3 regions of the Shinella sp. G-2 genome follow, and region 3 is predicted to be linked to each of the others. Evidence: riboswitches for the same ligand, from Rfam matches in the RefSeq annotation. Region 3 holds a riboswitch; each other region holds the start of a gene.
The links. A riboswitch is a leader RNA that binds a small molecule or an ion and turns the genes downstream of it on or off. The one in region 3 is predicted to bind thiamine pyrophosphate.
Positions count from the first base shown of each region.

Region 1 (5,783 bases), on a different contig from region 3:
AACGAGACGCTCGGTCTTGGCGTCCTTGTACTCGCCGCCATAGCTCGCCACGATGCGCGGATGCTCGCGGGCGCCCATCTGGGCGCGCGGGTCGTTCTTCTGCACCTCGTCGACGATCTGCGGGTTCGAGGACGGCGAGATCGTCGGCTCGTAGGTCTGCTCGATGATCGACTGGCAGCCGGCAAGCAGCGTGCCGGCAAGCATCAAGGCCACGGCAGGCCTTGCGACCCCGCGTCCGGATACCATTGCAGCTGCCTGCGTCGCTTTCGCCATGTCTCTTGCCCATGCCCCTGAACCGGGTCTTCGAACGGATGAGATAGACGCGCCATACCCGGCGGGCAACTCCCGATTCGACAAACGGTTCTCATGTGGCTCCGGTGACACAGGGGGGCGACCAAATTGTGGCGCGGCGACCGGCTCGAACATGGGGTTTCTCCCGCTAAAGCGCGGAATGACCGAGGAATTTTGCAACGGCAGGTGGATCCCGGCGCGAGAGGAAGTCGCGGGCGGGCGCGTCGACGACGATGGCGCCCGCCTCGAGGAAGATCACCCGTTCGGCAAGCCGGCGGATATCCTCCGGCTGGTGCGTGATGAAGAGCATGGTGCTTTTCGTCTCAGTGCGAAGCTCCAGAAGAAGTCCGGCCATTTCCGCGCGCATGGCCGGATCGAGCGCGGCGAAGGGCTCGTCCAGGAGCAGGATCGGCCGCCGGCGCACCAGCGCGCGGGCAAGCGCCACCCGCTGCCGCTCGCCGCCGGAGAGCGAGCCCGGCAGGCGCCGCTCGTAGCCGCCGAGACCGACACGCGCCAGGGCGGCAAACACCCGTTGCCGCGCGGCGGAATCGAGCTTCAGGCCCGGATCGATACCGAGCCCGACATTGTCGGCGATGGAAAGATGGGCAAAGAGATTGTTGTCCTGAAAGACGATGGAGACGGGCCGTTCCGCCGGGTCCCGCCCGGCCACGTCCTCACCCAAGAGCGTGACACTGCCGCTTGCCGGCTTTTCAAAGCCCGCGATGACATTGAAGAGGGTCGACTTGCCCGCGCCCGAGGGGCCGGCGACGGCAACCGCCGCTCCGGCCGGAATGGTGCAGTCGAAGGCAAGCTGCTTTTCCGCAAAGCGCACGGTGACGTCGGCAAGGCGAATGGCGGTATCAGGCATCGGGGCCGGGTCTTTCGGTTGTGCGCTCCGGCGCGGTCGAGGGCAGCGTGAGCAGAAGGCATAACACGCCGAGGATCAGCGCGATGCCCGCCGCATCCGCCGTGCGATAGCTCGCCATGCGGGAGAAGAGCAGCCAGGGCAGGGTGACGAAACCATCCGCGCCGAAAATGGCGACGGCGCCGAGATCGCCGAGCGACAGGGCCATGGCGAAGGCGAAGGCGGTGAGGAAGGGTTTCTTCAGTGCCGGCCAGTCGATCCGCAGGAAGCGCCGGATGCCGGTGATGCCGAGACTGAGCGCAAGGCGCGCAGTGCGCGAAAGGTGCGTGCGATAGGCAGGCTCCAGCACGCGCACGACGAAGGGCAGCGCCATCAGGGCGTTGAGCACGGTGACGACCGCGGGCGCAAAGCGCCCCGTCTCGCCGAAGGCCCGCAGAGCCAGGAACCAGCCGGTCGCCACGACGACCGGCGGCACGAGCAGGATCAGCGACCCGACGGCCGGCAGCGCCCGGCCCATCAGCCGGGTTGCGGCGCCGGCATCGCCAGCCTCCGCCAGCCGCGGCACCAGCACCACCGGCAGCGCGATGGCAAGGCTGAGGCTCGCCGAGGCGAGCGAGATGAGAAGGCTGGTGAGAAAGGCCCGGTGCAGCAGCGGATCGGTAGCGAGCTTGCCGAAATCGGCGGCAAGGCCGGACAGGAGCGTCGCAACGAGCGGCGCGGCCGTGAAGAAGGTGAAGACGAGGATGATCAAACCGTCGGCGAGACGGCGCCGGCGACCGTCGAAGCGGCGAATGGCGCGGCCGGCGGTCATGCCCTCCTCCGGCGGCCGATCGAACAGCGATATGACCCAGAGAAGGCTTGCCGTCACCGCGATCTGCAGGAAGGCGAGCAGCACTGCCCGCTCTGGATCGAAATCGAAGCGCAGCGCCTGGTAGATGGCGACCTCGATGGTCGTCGCCGCCGGTCCACCGCCCAGCGTCAGCACGATGGTGAAACTCGTCGCGCAGAGCATGAAGACGAGGCCGGCAATGCCCGGCAGGACACGGCGGATGACCGGCCATTCGATCAGGCGGAAGACCGCGCCGCTGCCCATGCCGAGATTGGCGGAGGAGAGCCAGTATTCCGGTGGAGTGCGGTCGAGCGCGGCCAGCAGGAAGCGGGCGGCGAGCGGCAGGTTGAAGAAGACATGGGCGATGAGAATGCCCGTCAGCCCATAGACGCTGACCGGGTTCTGCAATCCGGCAAGGCGCAGCAGGTCGTTGACGAAGCCCTGCCGCCCCCAGATCTCGATCACGCCGAGCGCCGCCACCAGCGCCGGCAGGCCGAGGGGAACGACGGAAAGCCGGATGATCCAGACACGGCCGGGAAAGGCGCGCTGCCGCGCCAGCGCGCGGGCAACGGGAATGGCGAGGGAAAGGGACAGCAGCGTCGAAAGCACCGCCTGTAGAAGCGTGAACTGCGCGACGCGCCCGATATAGGCGTCGAAGAGCGGGGCGGCGCTGCCGCCCGCATGGCCAAGCAGGAGAGCCGTCGCCGCGCCGACAAAGAGAAGAACGCCGCCGAGGGCAACGCCCCCGGCGACGCGCAATCCCGTCCGCTCGGCACGAGCGAAGATCATCGCGGCGATCCCGTTACTTGGCGCTCATCGCGCCGAGCCATTCGTCGATCCAGGCCTTGCGGTTGGCCGCCACCTCGTCCGACGACATCAGGAAGGTCTTTTCAGGCTTCACCAGCGCATCGAAGGCGGCCGGCAGCGGGTCGCGGGTCTTGGCGGCCGGCATCATCCAGTTGGTTTCCGGGATGATCGACTGGAAATCCGGCCCCGTCATGAAAGTCAGGAACTGGCGGGCAAGGTCCTTGTCATGGGAAGTGCGCGTGAGACCGGCGACCTCGATCTGGACATAGTGCCCCTCGGAGAACGCGGCCGCCTTGTAGCGTTCGGTCTTTTCCGCGATGACGTGATAGGCCGGCGAGGTCGTGTAGGACAGCACCATCGGCGCTTCGCCCTTGGTGAACAGGCCATAGGCTTCCGACCAGCCGGGCGTGACGGTCAACACACGGTCCTTGAGCTTGGCCCAGGCTTCCCCGGACTTGTCGCCATAGACCGACTTCACCCAGAGCAGCAGGCCGAGGCCGGGCGTGGAAGTGCGCGGATCCTCGATGACGATCTTCTGGGAAGCATCGCCCTCGACCAGTTCCTTCAGGCTTGCCGGCGGCGTCTTCAGCGTTTCGCTGTCATAGACGATGGCGAAGTGACCGTAGTCATAGGGCAGGAACGTATCGTCGGAAAAACCGCCCGGCACCGTCAGGCCTTCCGGCTTGAGGCCATGGGCTTCGAAAAGGCCTGTCGCCTTGGCTTCGGCGATGAGATTGGTGTCGAGGCCGAGCACGACGTCGGCCTTGGTGCCCTCGCCTTCGAGCTTGAGGCGGGTCAGGAGCTCCACGCCGTCGGCGACGCCGACCCACTCGACCTTGCAGCCGCAGGTCTTCTCGAAGCTTTCCTTGACCTTCGGCCCCGGACCCCATTCGGAGACGAAGCTTTCATAGGTATAGACGGTCAGCGTCTTTTCCTGCGCGAAGGCGGGAAAGGCGAGGGATACGGCAAGCGCCGCGATGGAAGAAAGAAATGCCGTGCGCATCAGCGCCTCCTTGTCTGGTCACAAACGGGAATAGGGCGCTGGAATGAGCCGTCTAATCCCTCCGCCGGTGCTAACCGGATCAGGTTCTTCGGGTTGGCGTTGCGCCTCTCAGCCCGGCAGGTCGAAACCCGCGAGCACCCCGTTAGAGCAAGGCAAGGCATAATCCCGCTTTGCGCGGCGCGCAAGAGGCCTGTTCCCTTTGGAACAGCGGCGGAAGGGGCAATGTGAGACCTTCTGATCACCGGATGAGAGAGGCTCATCCTTCAAGAGATCAGGAGAGACCCATGCGCAAGATCATCGTTTCCGCCACCATCGCCGTCGTCGCCGCCCTTTCCTTCGCCGCTCCCTCGCAGGCTGGCTACTACAGCTACGACTACCAGCCGACCTGCTTCATCAAGAAGATCAAGTCCTACGACTACTACGGGAATGTCGTCGTCAAGCGCATCAAGGTCTGCCATTAAGCGTAAGGCCATCTGAACGGCAAAAAGCCCGGATGCTCGGCACCCGGGCTTTTTCCATGTTGCGTACAGGCCCTCTCAGAGACCGAAGGCGTCCTTGAACTGGTACCACCAGGAACCGATGGTGGAATACTGGGCGCGGAACATGCGGCCTCCCGGGAAGGGAATCCAGGGGAGCTTCTCGAACTGGCTGAAGCGCGACAGGTCGCCATGGATCGCTTCGCTGAGGATCTTGCCGAAGAGATGCGAACCGGTGACGCCATGGCCGCTATAGCCGTGGGCGAAATAGGTGTTCTTGCCGATCTTGCCCATCTGCGGCACGCGCGAGAAGGAAAGGGCGAAGTTGCCGCTCCAGGCATAGTCGATCTTCACGCCCTTCAGCGACGGGAAGACCTTTTCGAGATTTGGCCGGATCTTGGCGCGTACATCCGCGGGGTCCGTGCCACCGTAGACGGTACCACCGCCGAAGATCATGCGCTTGTCGGCCGACAGGCGGAAATAGTCGAGGATGTAGCGCACGTCCTCCACGCACATGTCGCTCGGGATCAGCGCATCGGCGCGATCGCCGAGCGGCTCGGTCGCGACCATCTGGGTCGAAACCGGCATGACGCGCGAGACGAGCTTTGGCACGACATGGCCGAGATAAGCGTTGCCGCAGAGCACGGCGGTGTTCGCCGTCACGCTGCCTTTGGCGGTGTGGATGACGGGCTTGTCGGCCTCGTGCTCGACGCGGATGACGGGCGACTGCTCGTAGATCACGCCGCCGAGCGATTCCAGCGCCTTGGCCTCGCCGAGGGTCAGGTTGAGCGGATGCATGTGGCCGCCGGTCGTGTCCAGCATGCCGCCAATATAGGCATCGGTCTTCACCAGCTTCTGGATGGCCGCCTTGTCCAGCATCTGGTGGTCGTCCATGCCGTAGCTCTTCCACAGCGCCTTCTTGTGCTCCAGCTCCTTCATGTGGGCGGGCGTATAGGCGGCGTAGATGTTGCCGTTCTTCAGGTCGCAGTCGATATCGTATTGCGAGACCAGGCGGCGGATGATCTTGCCGCCTTCCTGCACCAGACTGCCGACGAAGGCGCCAGCCTGATCGCCGTAGCGGCGCTTGATCGTGTCGAGGCTGGCATTGAGGCCGTTGACGACCTGGCCGCCATTGCGCCCGGAGGCGCCCCAGCCGATGCCGGCACCTTCGACCATCACGACCTTGTAGCCTTTCTCGGCAAGGTGGATGGCGGTGGAGAGGCCGGAATAGCCGGCGCCGAGCACGGCGACGTCGGCCGTCACGGCGCCTTCCAGCACCTTCGGCGTGCGGACGATGTTGCGCGAAGCAGCGTAGTAGCTATCGGGATAGGCGCCGTTGCCGGCATAGGAAGCTTTGTTGTCCATCAGACGATTTCCAGGTAGGCGCTGAACTCGAAGTCGGTCACCTGTTCGGCGAAGCCGGCGATTTCCTGCCGCTTGCAGGCGATCAGCATGGAGCGGAGATCCGCATCGAAGATTTCCGAAACGATCGAACCGTTCTCGAAGGCGGTG
Region 1 covers NZ_JBBEYH010000008.1:96,801-102,583, forward strand. Annotated here, with positions in the region: gene V8U06_RS15265 (M48 family metalloprotease) at 1-246, opposite strand, end outside; gene thiQ (thiamine ABC transporter ATP-binding protein) at 440-1,159, opposite strand; gene thiP (thiamine/thiamine pyrophosphate ABC transporter permease) at 1,152-2,774, opposite strand; gene thiB (thiamine ABC transporter substrate binding subunit) at 2,788-3,795, opposite strand; TPP riboswitch at 3,835-3,947, opposite strand; gene V8U06_RS15285 (hypothetical protein) at 4,080-4,256, shown strand; gene V8U06_RS15290 (NAD(P)/FAD-dependent oxidoreductase) at 4,332-5,636, opposite strand; gene V8U06_RS15295 (glutamine synthetase family protein) at 5,636-5,783, opposite strand, start outside.
Region 1: another riboswitch for thiamine pyrophosphate. It lies ahead of thiB (thiamine ABC transporter substrate binding subunit); the one in region 3 lies ahead of thiD (bifunctional hydroxymethylpyrimidine kinase/phosphomethylpyrimidine kinase).

Region 2 (5,783 bases), on a different contig from region 3:
GCCCGAGGTGATGTGGTCATAGCCGGGAGCGATGTCGGTCGTCAGCGGCCCGAGCGTGTAGAAGGGCGCCTCGCCGCAGGTCGCAAGCTGCTTGTCCATGTTCTCTTTGATCTTGTGCATCGGCACGTGGCCGGGGCCTTCGATCATCACCTGGCAATCCCTGGCCCAGGCGATCTGCGTCAGTTCGCCGAGGGTTTCCAGTTCGGCGAACTGCGCGGCGTCGTTGGCGTCGGCGATCGAGCCGGGGCGCAGGCCGTCGCCGAGCGAGAAGGAGACGTCATAGGCGCGGCAGATGTCGCAGATCTCTTCGAAATGCTCGTAGAGGAAGCTCTCCTTGTGGTGATGCAGACACCACTTGGCCATGATGGAACCGCCGCGCGAGACGATGCCGGTGACGCGGTTCACGGTGAGGGGGATGTAGTGCAGCCGCACGCCGGCATGGATGGTGAAATAGTCGACGCCCTGTTCGGCCTGCTCGATCAGCGTGTCGCGGAAAACCTCCCAGGTCAGGTCCTCGGCGATGCCGTTCACCTTCTCCAGCGCCTGGTAGAGCGGCACGGTGCCGATCGGCACCGGCGAGTTGCGGATGATCCATTCGCGGATGTTGTGGATGTTGCGGCCGGTGGAGAGATCCATCACCGTATCGGCGCCCCAGCGGATCGCCCAGACCATCTTCTCCACCTCTTCCGCCATGGAGGAGGTGACGGCGGAATTGCCGATATTGGCGTTGATCTTCACCAGGAAGTTCCGGCCGATGATCATCGGTTCGGCCTCCGGGTGGTTGATGTTGGCCGGAATGATCGCCCGGCCGCTCGCGATCTCCTGTCGGACGAATTCCGGCGTGACGAAGTCCGGCACATGTGCGCCGAAGCTTTCGCCGTCGCGGACAAGAGCCTCCTTTGCGGCCTGGCGGCCGAGGTTCTCGCGGATGGCGATGAACTCCATCTCCGGTGTGACGATGCCGGCGCGGGCATAGGCGAGCTGGGTCACGGCCCTTCCGCCCGTGGCGCGGCGCGGCTGATTGCGGATGGGAAATTCGGGCGTCAGCCGCTCACCGGTGGCAAAGCCGTTGTCCTCCGGACGGATATGGCGCCCCTCATAGGCTTCCGTGTCGCCGCGGGCGGCGACCCAGCTTTCGCGAAGACGCGGCAGACCGCCGTCGATGGAAACGACATGGGCCGGGTCGGTATAGGGGCCGGAGGCATCGTAGACCGTGACAGGCGGTTCGCCGGAGGTTGGGTGCAGGGCGATCTCGCGCATGGGAACGCGGATATCCGGATGCTGCTCGCCGGGAATGTGGATCTTCCGCGAGGCGGGGAGGGCGCCGGTGGTGACGGTGGGGGTGATTTTCTGGGCGGCAATATTCATCGGTGAGGCTCCAAGTTGCGGTTTGGAGACCCAGTCCTAGAGCCGGAATGATGGAAGGACGCCGATGCGGAATCCGGGTTGCGGATTGCTGCCACAGCGCTTGCACCGTCCCTACGCCAGTATGAACTGGATCAGGTTCAACGGGTCACTGCGCTGCGAATGCCAGCAGTATCTCAGCCCCTTGTCGGGACCCCCCTGGTGAATGTCTCAAGCAAAAACGCTGCCGGGCGATTTGTCAACGGGGAGATTTAAAGTAAGCATAAACTTACCTTTTATTGCGCCGCAACGCCGTCCGTTCCGCTCTTCTCGCGCCTGACACGTGTGTCTTGCCCTCGGAGGATGCCGGTCAGATTCCCGGGAGCAAAGCGCGGGAAGGACGCGGGCTGGAGGAAAGGAAGACGCAAACGAAAACGGCGGGGCGTTGCCCCGCCGTTCCCGTTGAAATCGTTGGGAGAACTATTCGCGCTCGCCTGTGAAATTCAGGAGAAGCTGGAAGATGTTGACGAAGTTCAGATACAGCGAAAGCGCACCGAACACGGCCATCTTCTGCTGCGACTCGTGGCCGAGGTTGTCGGCATACTGTTCCTTGATGTTCTGCGTGTCCCAGGCGGTAAGGCCGACGAAGACGACGATGCCGATGACGGAGATCGCGAACTGCAGGGCGCTGGAGCCCAGGAAGATGTTGACGATCGAGGCGATGATCACGCCGATCAGGCCCATCATCAGGAACGAGCCGAACTTGGCGAGGTCACGCTTCGTCACATAGCCGTAGAGGCTCGTCGCGCCGAACATGGTGGCGGCGATGAAGAAGGTGCGGGCGATGCTCGTGCCGGTGAAGACCAGGAACACCGAGGCGAGCGACAGGCCCATGACGGCGCAGAAGGCCCAGAAGGTCATCTGCGCGGCGCTGGCCGACATCGTCTGGATCTTGAACGAGAAGAAGAAGACGAAGGCGAGCGGCGCCAGCATCACCACCCACTTCAGCGGCGAGGAGAAGATCGGCACGTAGAGCGCCGGCGTCGAGCCGACGACGAAGGCGACGATGCCGGTGATGACGAGGCCGAGGCCCATATAGTTGTAGATGCGCAGCATGTGCTGGCGCAGGCCCTCGTCGAAGAGGGCGGCCGACTGCGCCTGCGCGCCATAGCCAAATCGCTGTTGTACGGGTTCCATCGAATATCTCCTTCTGGAAACGGTTGATCAGTAGAGCGTGCGGGAGAGGTCCCGCGCGGTTTCGGTGAGGTCGTCGGCCTTGCGGCTTTCCGACACGAGCGCATAGGCGACGTCGCCGATCTGCCAGTAGGCGGCGCGGGCATTGTCGGCATGGAAGAGCAGGACATGCTGCACGGCAAAGGAACCGGGTCTGACGGCGAAGAGCGACAGCCGCTCGTCCTTCCGCGGTTCCAGCACGAGTTCGACGCTCGGCCCGAAGGCGGAGGGGAAGACCTGCGTGTCGATGACGGTCCAGCCCTTTGGCAGGTCCGGCAGCACGATGGCCGTTGCCGAGCGGATTTCGGCGGGATCGAAGGTTTCGGTTTCCGGCTGCGAGGCCATGGCATCGCGCAGAAGCGTCGTCTTGTGCGCCCGCACGGCCTCTTCCACGAAGGCCGGCGGCGGGGTGGAAGCGACGACCTCCGTCGCCCCGAAGGGGCCGAGCACGGCATGGGCCGTCCAGCCCGCGGCGACGAAGAGCGCGATCGTTGCCGCGCGGCGGAAGATGGAGACGAAACGGCGGCGCGACAGCGCACGCTCGAGCAGGCGCGCGGCCTCGCGCGTCTCCTGCCGCGTCACAGTGCGGTGGTCGGCAAGCGCCAGGCGCAGTTCGTCGCGCACGCGCAGATCCTTCATGATCTGTGCGGCGACCTCCGGCCGCTCGGAAAGAAAGGCCTCCACCTCGATGCGCCGGCCGACGGCGAGCTGGTCGTCGACATAGGCGTTGAGATCGGATTCGAGGATGGGGTCATTGCTTGTCATCGCCGGTACCTCCGACAATTCTGAGATGGGTGACGGGCGCGGCGGCGCCATTCTGTTCGAAAGCGCGCAGCCGCTGGCGGGCGCGGGCGATGCGCGACATCAGCGTGCCCACCGGAATGCCGAGCGTTTCGGCCGCCTCCTGATAGGAAAGCTCCTCGATGGCGACGAGATGCAGCGCCTCGCGTTGCTCGTCCGGCAGGGCGAAGAAGGCGTTGCGCAACTGCGTGAGGCGCACTGAATGATCCTGGTTCGCCGGCACGGAAGTTTCCGCGATCTCGGCCGCCGCATCATGCCGGCGCTCCTGCGAACGGCGCTGGCGCAGGCGATCGATATGGGCGTTGTGCAGGATCGACATCAGCCAGTTGCGCACACTGGCGCCGGTACGAAAGGTCGACTGGCGTTCATATGCTTTCACCAGCGCATCATGCACAAGGTCTTCCGCCTCGTCCGGATTGCGAACGAGCGAGAGCGCATAGCGCCGAAGCGCTGCGAGCTGTCCGATCACGTTGAAGCCGGGTGTCTTTCCGTTCATGCCCCAGTATACGAAAGCCGGTCGAAACTCATTCCATCGCCTGTCGAAAAAATTCACAGCCACTGCTGAACGAGGGCGGCGAGCACGATGTAGCGGCCAAACTTGGCGATGGAGACGACCAGCAGGAAGCGGGCAAACGGTTCTCGCATGATGCCGGCGGCCACCGTCAACGGATCCCCGACGAAAGGCAGCCAGCTGAAGAGCAGGCTCCACCAGCCGTAGCGGCGATACCAGTTCCCGGCGCGTTCGAGGTTCTTGGCGCTGACGGGAAACCAGCGGGTCTCACGAAACCGCTCCATGCCCCGGCCAAGCAACCAGTTGACCACCGAGCCGAGCACATTGCCTATGCCGGCGACGAGAATGAGGATCGCGGGGGCATAGTGGCCCGTCGCGAGCAGGCCGGCCAGAACCGCTTCCGACTGGGCCGGCAGCAGGGTGGCGGCGACAAAGGCGGCAAGGAAGAGACCGCCATAGGCGGCAACGGCGCTCACGGATGCGCAGCGGTCGCGGCGTTTCCGCCCGTGCCGTTCCTGTCGATGCCGCTGCCGCTGTCCATGCCGTACTCCGTGCGGGCGTCCGTTTGACGCCTCGCTCTCCGGTAGCGGGTGGCGGCAGCGGGGAAAAGCCTGCCTCGGCTCTTTTCAACTCAAAGCGTCGATCTGTAGCACGCAAAAAATCGCCGGCGATCCGAGGCCCCAGACCGCCGGCGTGATCAGCGCCGTGAAGGAGACGGCGCCTGAGTTCGGCCGGCGGACCGGCCACCAGATGCGCTCAACAAAGCGGAGTACGATTCATCAGCATGATGTCGCTGGCGGTCAGCGTCAGGCGGGATGGTTCGTCGATCTGTTCCAGAACCGCCCGCAGCGCCTTGTCCAGGCAAAACTCTGCCACCTCCGCATCCAGCGTCTTCGCGGTTTCCAGCGCGAAGGCGACGAGACGCGCCAGCGCGATCAATTCGTTGCCGCGGTCTTCCTTCTCGTCAATATCGACTTTCATTCACAGCCCCCGGAGCAAAGCTCCTTAAAAACCCCTGCCTAAAGTATAGGCGTGACTCCCTGGCTTCGCGCGTGACTTAAGCGTGACACACGCGGAATGGGAATTCACACGATTTTTTGCGTCTCGGGTTGTTGTGGGGCTTTTGAAGGGGAAATCCGGGTGGAAAATCCGGCATTTCCCGATTTTCCCGGTTTTGCAGTGCGAAACACCGCGAAATTTTCGCGAAATCCTCTTGGCTTCAGCATTTCCTGTGGGACGCGCCTGCGTTCACAGGTTGTATATTTTGTGTCTATCTTTCTACTCAAGGGGTGACTTGAGGTGGTGGCGAGATGCGATGGGGCATGCAATGAGCCGAGAGCCGCCTGGCCGAAACCGAAATGTGGGGGGCGGCACTCAAGCCGCGCCCGCGATCAGAAACCCGCCTTCTTGAGGCCTTCATAATACTGCTCGCGTTGCCACTCCTCCCGAAAGGGAACGACGGCCATCCATGCTTCCATATCGAAATTCGGGTTCACGTTATAGGTTCGGCGCACGAACAGCCGCGCCTTCTTCAGATCGCCCAGCATGGCCCAGCAGGCGGCGGTGAGGCGGTGCACCGGTGTCTTGTCTTTCATGCGCCCGATATAGGCGAGGGCCTCTTCGTATTTTCCGAAAGAATAGGAGGCGCCCGCGGCAGTCCAGTAATATTCGTCCGGTGGCAGCGGGTTCAAATCGATCGCCTGCTCGATCTTCCGGATGCCGGCCAACGGTTGCGAGGCCTGGACAAGCGTGTCGGCATAGCTTGACAACACATTGGCATAGTGCGGGCTCAGCGCCTCGGCCTTCTCGAGATAGGCAATGCTTTCGTCGAACTGACGGGCATAGAGCTTGACGACGCCAAGTTCGCGGTAGCCGGCGGGCAGATGCTCGTCAG
Region 2 covers NZ_JBBEYH010000012.1:43,194-48,976, reverse strand. Annotated here, with positions in the region: gene thiC (phosphomethylpyrimidine synthase ThiC) at 1-1,368, opposite strand, end outside; TPP riboswitch at 1,459-1,575, opposite strand; gene V8U06_RS18070 (Bax inhibitor-1/YccA family protein) at 1,825-2,541, opposite strand; gene V8U06_RS18065 (anti-sigma factor family protein) at 2,569-3,342, opposite strand; gene V8U06_RS18060 (sigma-70 family RNA polymerase sigma factor) at 3,329-3,874, opposite strand; gene V8U06_RS18055 (YqaA family protein) at 3,928-4,365, opposite strand; gene V8U06_RS18050 (hypothetical protein) at 4,646-4,870, opposite strand; gene V8U06_RS18045 (hypothetical protein) at 5,281-5,783, opposite strand, start outside.
Region 2: another riboswitch for thiamine pyrophosphate. It lies ahead of thiC (phosphomethylpyrimidine synthase ThiC); the one in region 3 lies ahead of thiD (bifunctional hydroxymethylpyrimidine kinase/phosphomethylpyrimidine kinase).

Region 3 (5,783 bases):
CGATGCGCATGCCGCGTTCGATGACGAAGGGCTCCTCGCCGAGATTGACCAGCAGCACCTTCACCTCGCCGCGATAGTCGCTGTCGACGGTGCCGGGCGTGTTGAGGCAGGTGATGCCGTGCTTGAAGGCAAGGCCGGAGCGGGGCCGTATCTGGCCCTCGTAGCCGTGGGGAATTTCGAAGATGAAGCCGGTCGGCACCAGCGCGCGCGCACCGGGCGCCAGCGTCAGCGGGGCTTCGGTGGAAACGGCGGCGCGCAGGTCCATGCCGGCCGCGCCGGCGGTCTCGTAGGCGGGAAGGGCGATGGCTTCGCCATGGGCGAGGCGGATGAGGGCGAGTGTGGGCTGGGAGATCATGGGCCCATAAGCCGAACCGCCTGTCCGCCCGTCAATTGCATCTTCGGGGCGGAGCCTGTAAAGACCGCGGCAACTCACAGGATATTGCTTGAACATGGCCGAAACCCTTGCCGAGGCGGTCTCCCGCCGCCGCACCTTCGCGATCATCGCGCACCCGGACGCCGGTAAAACCACGCTCACCGAAAAGCTGCTGCTCTTCGGCGGCGCCATCCAGCTCGCCGGCGAAGTCAAGGCGAAGAAGGATCGCATCCAGACCCGTTCGGACTGGATGAAGATCGAGCGCGAGCGCGGCATCTCGGTCGTCACCTCGGTGATGACCTTCGAGTATGACGGCAACGTCTTCAACATTCTCGACACGCCCGGCCACGAAGACTTCGCGGACGACACCTATCGCACGCTGACGGCGGTGGATGCGGCCGTCATGGTCATCGACGCCGCCAAGGGTATCGAGCCGCGCACGCTGAAGCTGTTCGAGGTCTGCCGCCTGCGCGACATTCCGATCATCACCTTCGTCAACAAGATGGACCGCGAAAGCCGCGATCCCTTCGAGATCCTCGACGAAGTGGAAGAAAAGCTCGCCCTCGACACGGCGCCGGTCACCTGGCCGGTCGGCCGCTCCAAGACCTTCTGCGGCTCCTACCACCTTTCCGACCGCACCTTCCGCGGCTCGGACACGCAGGTCCAGCCGACGAAGATCGACGACGCCGCGGAAGTGGCCAAGCACCTGCCGGAAAACGAGCGCGCGGCCTTCATCGAGGAGATGGAACTGGCGCGCGAGGCCTGCCGGCCATTCGACCGCGAGGCCTTCCTCGAGGGGCATATGACGCCGGTCTTCTTCGGCTCGGCCCTCAGGAATTTCGGTGTGCGCGATCTCATCAACGCGCTCGGCGCCTTCGCGCCGCCGCCGCGCGACCAGGTGGCGGATATCCGCAAGGTCCATGCGGCGGAAGACAGGATGACGGCCTTCGTCTTCAAGATCCAGGCCAACATGGACCCGAACCACCGCGACCGCATCGCCTTCGCCCGTGTCTGCTCCGGCATGCTGGAGCGCGGCATGAAGGTGCGCCTTGCTCGCACCGGCAAGACCATCGGCCTTTCGGCGCCGCAGTTCTTCTTCGCCTCGCAGCGCCAGCTCGCCGATACGGCCTATGCCGGTGACGTGGTGGGCATTCCCAACCATGGCACGCTGCGCATCGGCGATACGCTGACGGAAGGCGAGGCGCTGGTCTTCGAAGGCGTGCCGAATTTCGCGCCGGAAATCCTGCGCCGCGTGCGACTCGAGGACGCCATGAAGGCCAAGAAGCTGAAGGAAGCGCTCCAGCAGATGGCGGAAGAGGGCGTCGTGCAGCTCTTCTCGCCGGAAGACGGTTCGCCCGCCATCGTCGGCGTCGTCGGCGCGCTGCAGCTCGACGTTCTGAAGGAACGGCTTTCGGCGGAATACGGCCTGCCCGTGTCCTTCGAAATGTCGCGCTTCTCCGTCTGCCGCTGGATTTCCTCCGACAATGCGGGCGAACTCGACAAGTTCGTCACCCAGCGCCGCGGCGATATCGCCCGCGACCTCGATGGCGACCCGGTCTTCCTCGCGCAGGACGCCTTCTCGCTGCGCTACGAGGCGGAACGCTATCCGGCAATCAAGATGGTCGCCATCAAGGAATATCACGTCACCAAGGCGTGACGGCGGGGGCATTTGCCCCCCTTCTGCCCTTCGGCCCCCTTCTCCCCACAGGTGGGGGATGGGACCGTGCCGCGTTTCCAGATTGCCACGGCGTGGCGCGCTGCCATTCTCTCGCAGCCGCCGCGTCGGCGGTTTGCCGGCATCGACGGGCAGAATGAGCCGGCGCGCTTGCGGGAATTGGCCCCCGCCACTTTCGACGTGACAGCCTGCCCCGCATCTGCCAAAACCATCCCGAGACAGGGGCGTCCGCCGGAAGGCGGGCTGAGAAGCACCCTTTGAACCTGAACCGGATCATGCCGGCGGAGGGAGTCCACGGGTGCCGCATCGCCGCTGCCCGAAGGCCGCCTCCGCCCGAAGGAGGCGCGATGGCCATTGCAAACAGTCTTTCGATCGCGGGCTCGGACCCGTCCGGCGGCGCGGGCATCCAGGCCGATCTCAAGACCTTCGCCGCCTGCGGCACCTATGGCATGGCCGTGCTGACGGCGTTGACGGCGCAGAACACGCAGGGCGTTTCCGGCGTGCACCTCGTGCCGCCCGCCTTCGTTGCCGCGCAGATCGCCGATGTCTTTCGCGACGTGCGTGTCGATGCGGTGAAGATCGGCATGATCGCCTCGGCGGAGATCGCCGTCGCCGTGGCCGATGCCCTGTCGCCCCATCGCGGCGTGCCCGTCGTGCTGGATCCCGTCATGGTGGCCAAGGGCGGCGCCTCGCTTCTGGCGCGGGAGGCGGTCGCAGCGCTTGTCGGCCGGTTGCTGCCGCTTGCGACGGTGCTGACGCCGAACCTGCCGGAAGCCGCAGTGCTGCTGGGCGAGGCGGAGGCGGTCGACCGCGCGGCCATGGCGGATCAGGCGCGGCGCCTTCTCGCGCTCGGCCCGATGGCGGTGCTGCTGAAGGGTGGGCATCTGCCGGGCGCCGAAAGCCCGGACGTGCTGGCGACGCCGGAGGGACTTTCGTGGTTCGAGGGCGTGCGCGTCCTGACGCGCAACACCCATGGCACCGGCTGCTCGCTGTCGAGCGCCCTTGCCGCGGAGCTCGGCAAGGGGCGGCCGCTTGCCGACGCGGCGGCGGCGGCGAAGCGCTTCGTCGCCGGCGCGGTGCGGGCCTCCGATGCGCTGTCCGTCGGCAGCGGCCACGGGCCGCTCCACCATTTCCACGCGCTGTGGACGTGACCGTCAGCGATCGGCAAGCGCCAGCCGCAGGCCCATCAGCCCGAGTGCGGCGGCAAAGCTGCGCTGCGTCCAGACCATGATCTTCGGCCGGCTCAGCACCTGCTGGCGCAGGCCCGCCGCGAGCCCGGCATAGAGCGCGAAGACGAGAAAGGTCAGCAGCATGAAGACGCCGCCGAGGAGGAGCATCTGTCCCGTTGCGCCGGTGGCGCTTGCCGGTACGAATTGCGGGAGGAAGGCCAGGAAGAACAGCGAGAGCTTCGGATTGAAGATATTGGTGAGGATGCCCTTGCGCACGATGCGCAGCGCCTTTTCCGCCGGCGCCTCCTGGGGGCCGAGGTCCAGCGCATTGCTCTCGCGCAGCAGGCTCCAGGCGATGAAGAGCAGATAGGCGACGCCGATATAGCGCAGCACCTCGAAGGCGAGCGCGCTGGCATGCAGGAGAGCGGCAAGGCCGACGACGCTGGCGAGGATATGCGGGACGATGCCGAGCGTGCAGCCGAAGGCGGCAAGCAGCCCGGCGCGAAAGCCGCCGCTGATGCCGAGCGCCAGCGTATAGATCACGCCGGTGCCCGGCAGCAGGATGACGACGAGCGAGGTGATGAGGAATTCAAGTGTCATGGCGGGTTCCCAGATGCCGAAAGAACGGCAGGAAACACCGCGCGCTGGGCCTGGGTCTTGAACGAAATTGCGCTGTCAGACGAGGGCGGCGAGATAGGCGCCGGGCGTATAGCCGTAGCGGCGCGTGAAGTTGCGCGTCATGTGGCTCTGGTCGGCAAAGCCCGCCGTGATGGCGGCGTCGGCAAGCGGCGTGCCGCCGCCAATTAGCCGGCGGGCAAGCTCCGTGCGGCGTTGCAGCAGGTAGGCATGCGGCGTGAGACCCGTCGCGCGGGCGAAATCGCGCAGCAGCCGGAAACGCCCGAGACCGCAATCGGCGGCAAGGCTCTCCAGCGTGACGGCCGAGGCTGGGCTGCTGTCGAGCCGTTCCCGGGCGCGCGCGACGGCGGATGCGGCGACGCCCTCCCGTCGCGGCTTCTGCTCGCGCAGGACTGCGGCGAGCAGCAGGAAAAGGCGCTCATCGCGTCCGAGCGGCCCGGTGCGCTCGTCCGTCAGGGCGTCGAGCGTTGCTGCAACGAGCCCGGCGATGCGCCCGTCCGCCAGCACCGGCGCATGAAATTCCTCGCGCGGCCGGCCCTCGAAGATATCCTCGGCGGCCGCCGCGACGACGGTGGGCTGCAGGTAGAGCATGCGCCAGGCGCGCGGCGCATCGCCGATGGGCGCCCCGTCATGCACCTCGCCAGGATTGACGGTGATGGTGTCGCCAGCCGCGGCCTCGACCTGACCGCGCCCGCTCGCCGATCTCTGCGCGCCGCGCTCGACCACGCCGATGCCATAGGTCTCGTGCGTGTGGCGCGCGAAGGCATGGCGGCTGTCGGCGAAGACCGCTTCGATGCCGTCGATGCCCGTTCTGCAGATGCGGAAACGGCCTGACGCCATGGCTCAGTCCCTGGGCTTGCCGGGCAGCGCGGCCGTCTCGCCGAACCAGTCCGTGGCGGATGCGCACCAGATCTGGCGCACGGGCCTCAGGTGGGCGCGCTGGTTGATGCTGCCCCAGCGGATGCCCCAGGTCTCGGCATCGTCCCCCGTGCCGGTGGCGAAGAGCGGCGATCCGCATTCGGGACAGAAATACTGCAGCCGCTGGCGGCCGTTCTCGGCGGTCTTGGTGTAGAGTTGCGGCGGGTTGCCGGTAAGGTGCACGGCCGCACGCGGCACGGTGGCGGTCACCCGGTAGGGTGAGCCGGTCAGCCGCTGGCAATCCGCGCAGTGGCAGATGGAGACTGCCCCGGGGTCGATTTCGGCCTCGTAGGTCACGAAGCCGCAATGGCACTGCCCGTCGATGCGCATATGCAATCCTTCCGCCGCAGGGTACGGCGGAAGGATAGGGTTTCATGGGCCAGCGTCAATGCGCCGGCTTGATGAAGGTGCCGTTGCGCAGTTCGCGCATCGCCTGCTGCAATTCGGCCTGCGTGTTCATCACGATCGGGCCATGCCAGGCGACGGGCTCCTCGATCGGCTTGCCGGAGACGAGCAGGAACCGGATGCCCTTCTCGCCCGCCTGCACCGTCACTTCGTCGCCGGTGTCGAAGACGACGAGCGTGCGGTTGCCGGAGAGGTCGCGGATGTTCAGCTCCTCGCCCTCATATTCCTTCTCCACCTTCACGCCGAAGGGTTTCGAAGCGTCGCGGAACGTGCCGGATCCGGCGAAGATATAGGCGAAGGCCGACCGGTAGGTGTCGACCGGCAGGCGCTTCGTCTTGCCCGGCGGCACGGAAATGTCGAGATAGACGGGCTCGGCGGCGATGCCGTCGACCGGGCCGGTCTTGCCCCAGAAGCTGCCGGCGATGATGCGCGCTGCCGTGCCGTCGTCATCGACGACGACGGGGATGTCGGCGGACTTGATGTCCTGGTAGCGCGGCGCGGTCATCTTCAGCGACGAGGGCAGGTTGGCCCAGAGCTGGAAGCCGTGCATCTTGCCGGCAAAGTCGCCGCGCGGCATCTCCTGGTGCAGGATGCCGCTGCCGGCGGT
Region 3 covers NZ_JBBEYH010000017.1:35,381-41,163, forward strand. Annotated here, with positions in the region: gene dut (dUTP diphosphatase) at 1-355, opposite strand, end outside; gene V8U06_RS20775 (peptide chain release factor 3) at 450-2,030, shown strand; TPP riboswitch at 2,259-2,355, shown strand; gene thiD (bifunctional hydroxymethylpyrimidine kinase/phosphomethylpyrimidine kinase) at 2,396-3,199, shown strand; gene V8U06_RS20785 (LysE family translocator) at 3,203-3,817, opposite strand; gene V8U06_RS20790 (AraC family transcriptional regulator) at 3,893-4,693, opposite strand; gene V8U06_RS20795 (GFA family protein) at 4,697-5,101, opposite strand; gene V8U06_RS20800 (pirin family protein) at 5,157-5,783, opposite strand, start outside.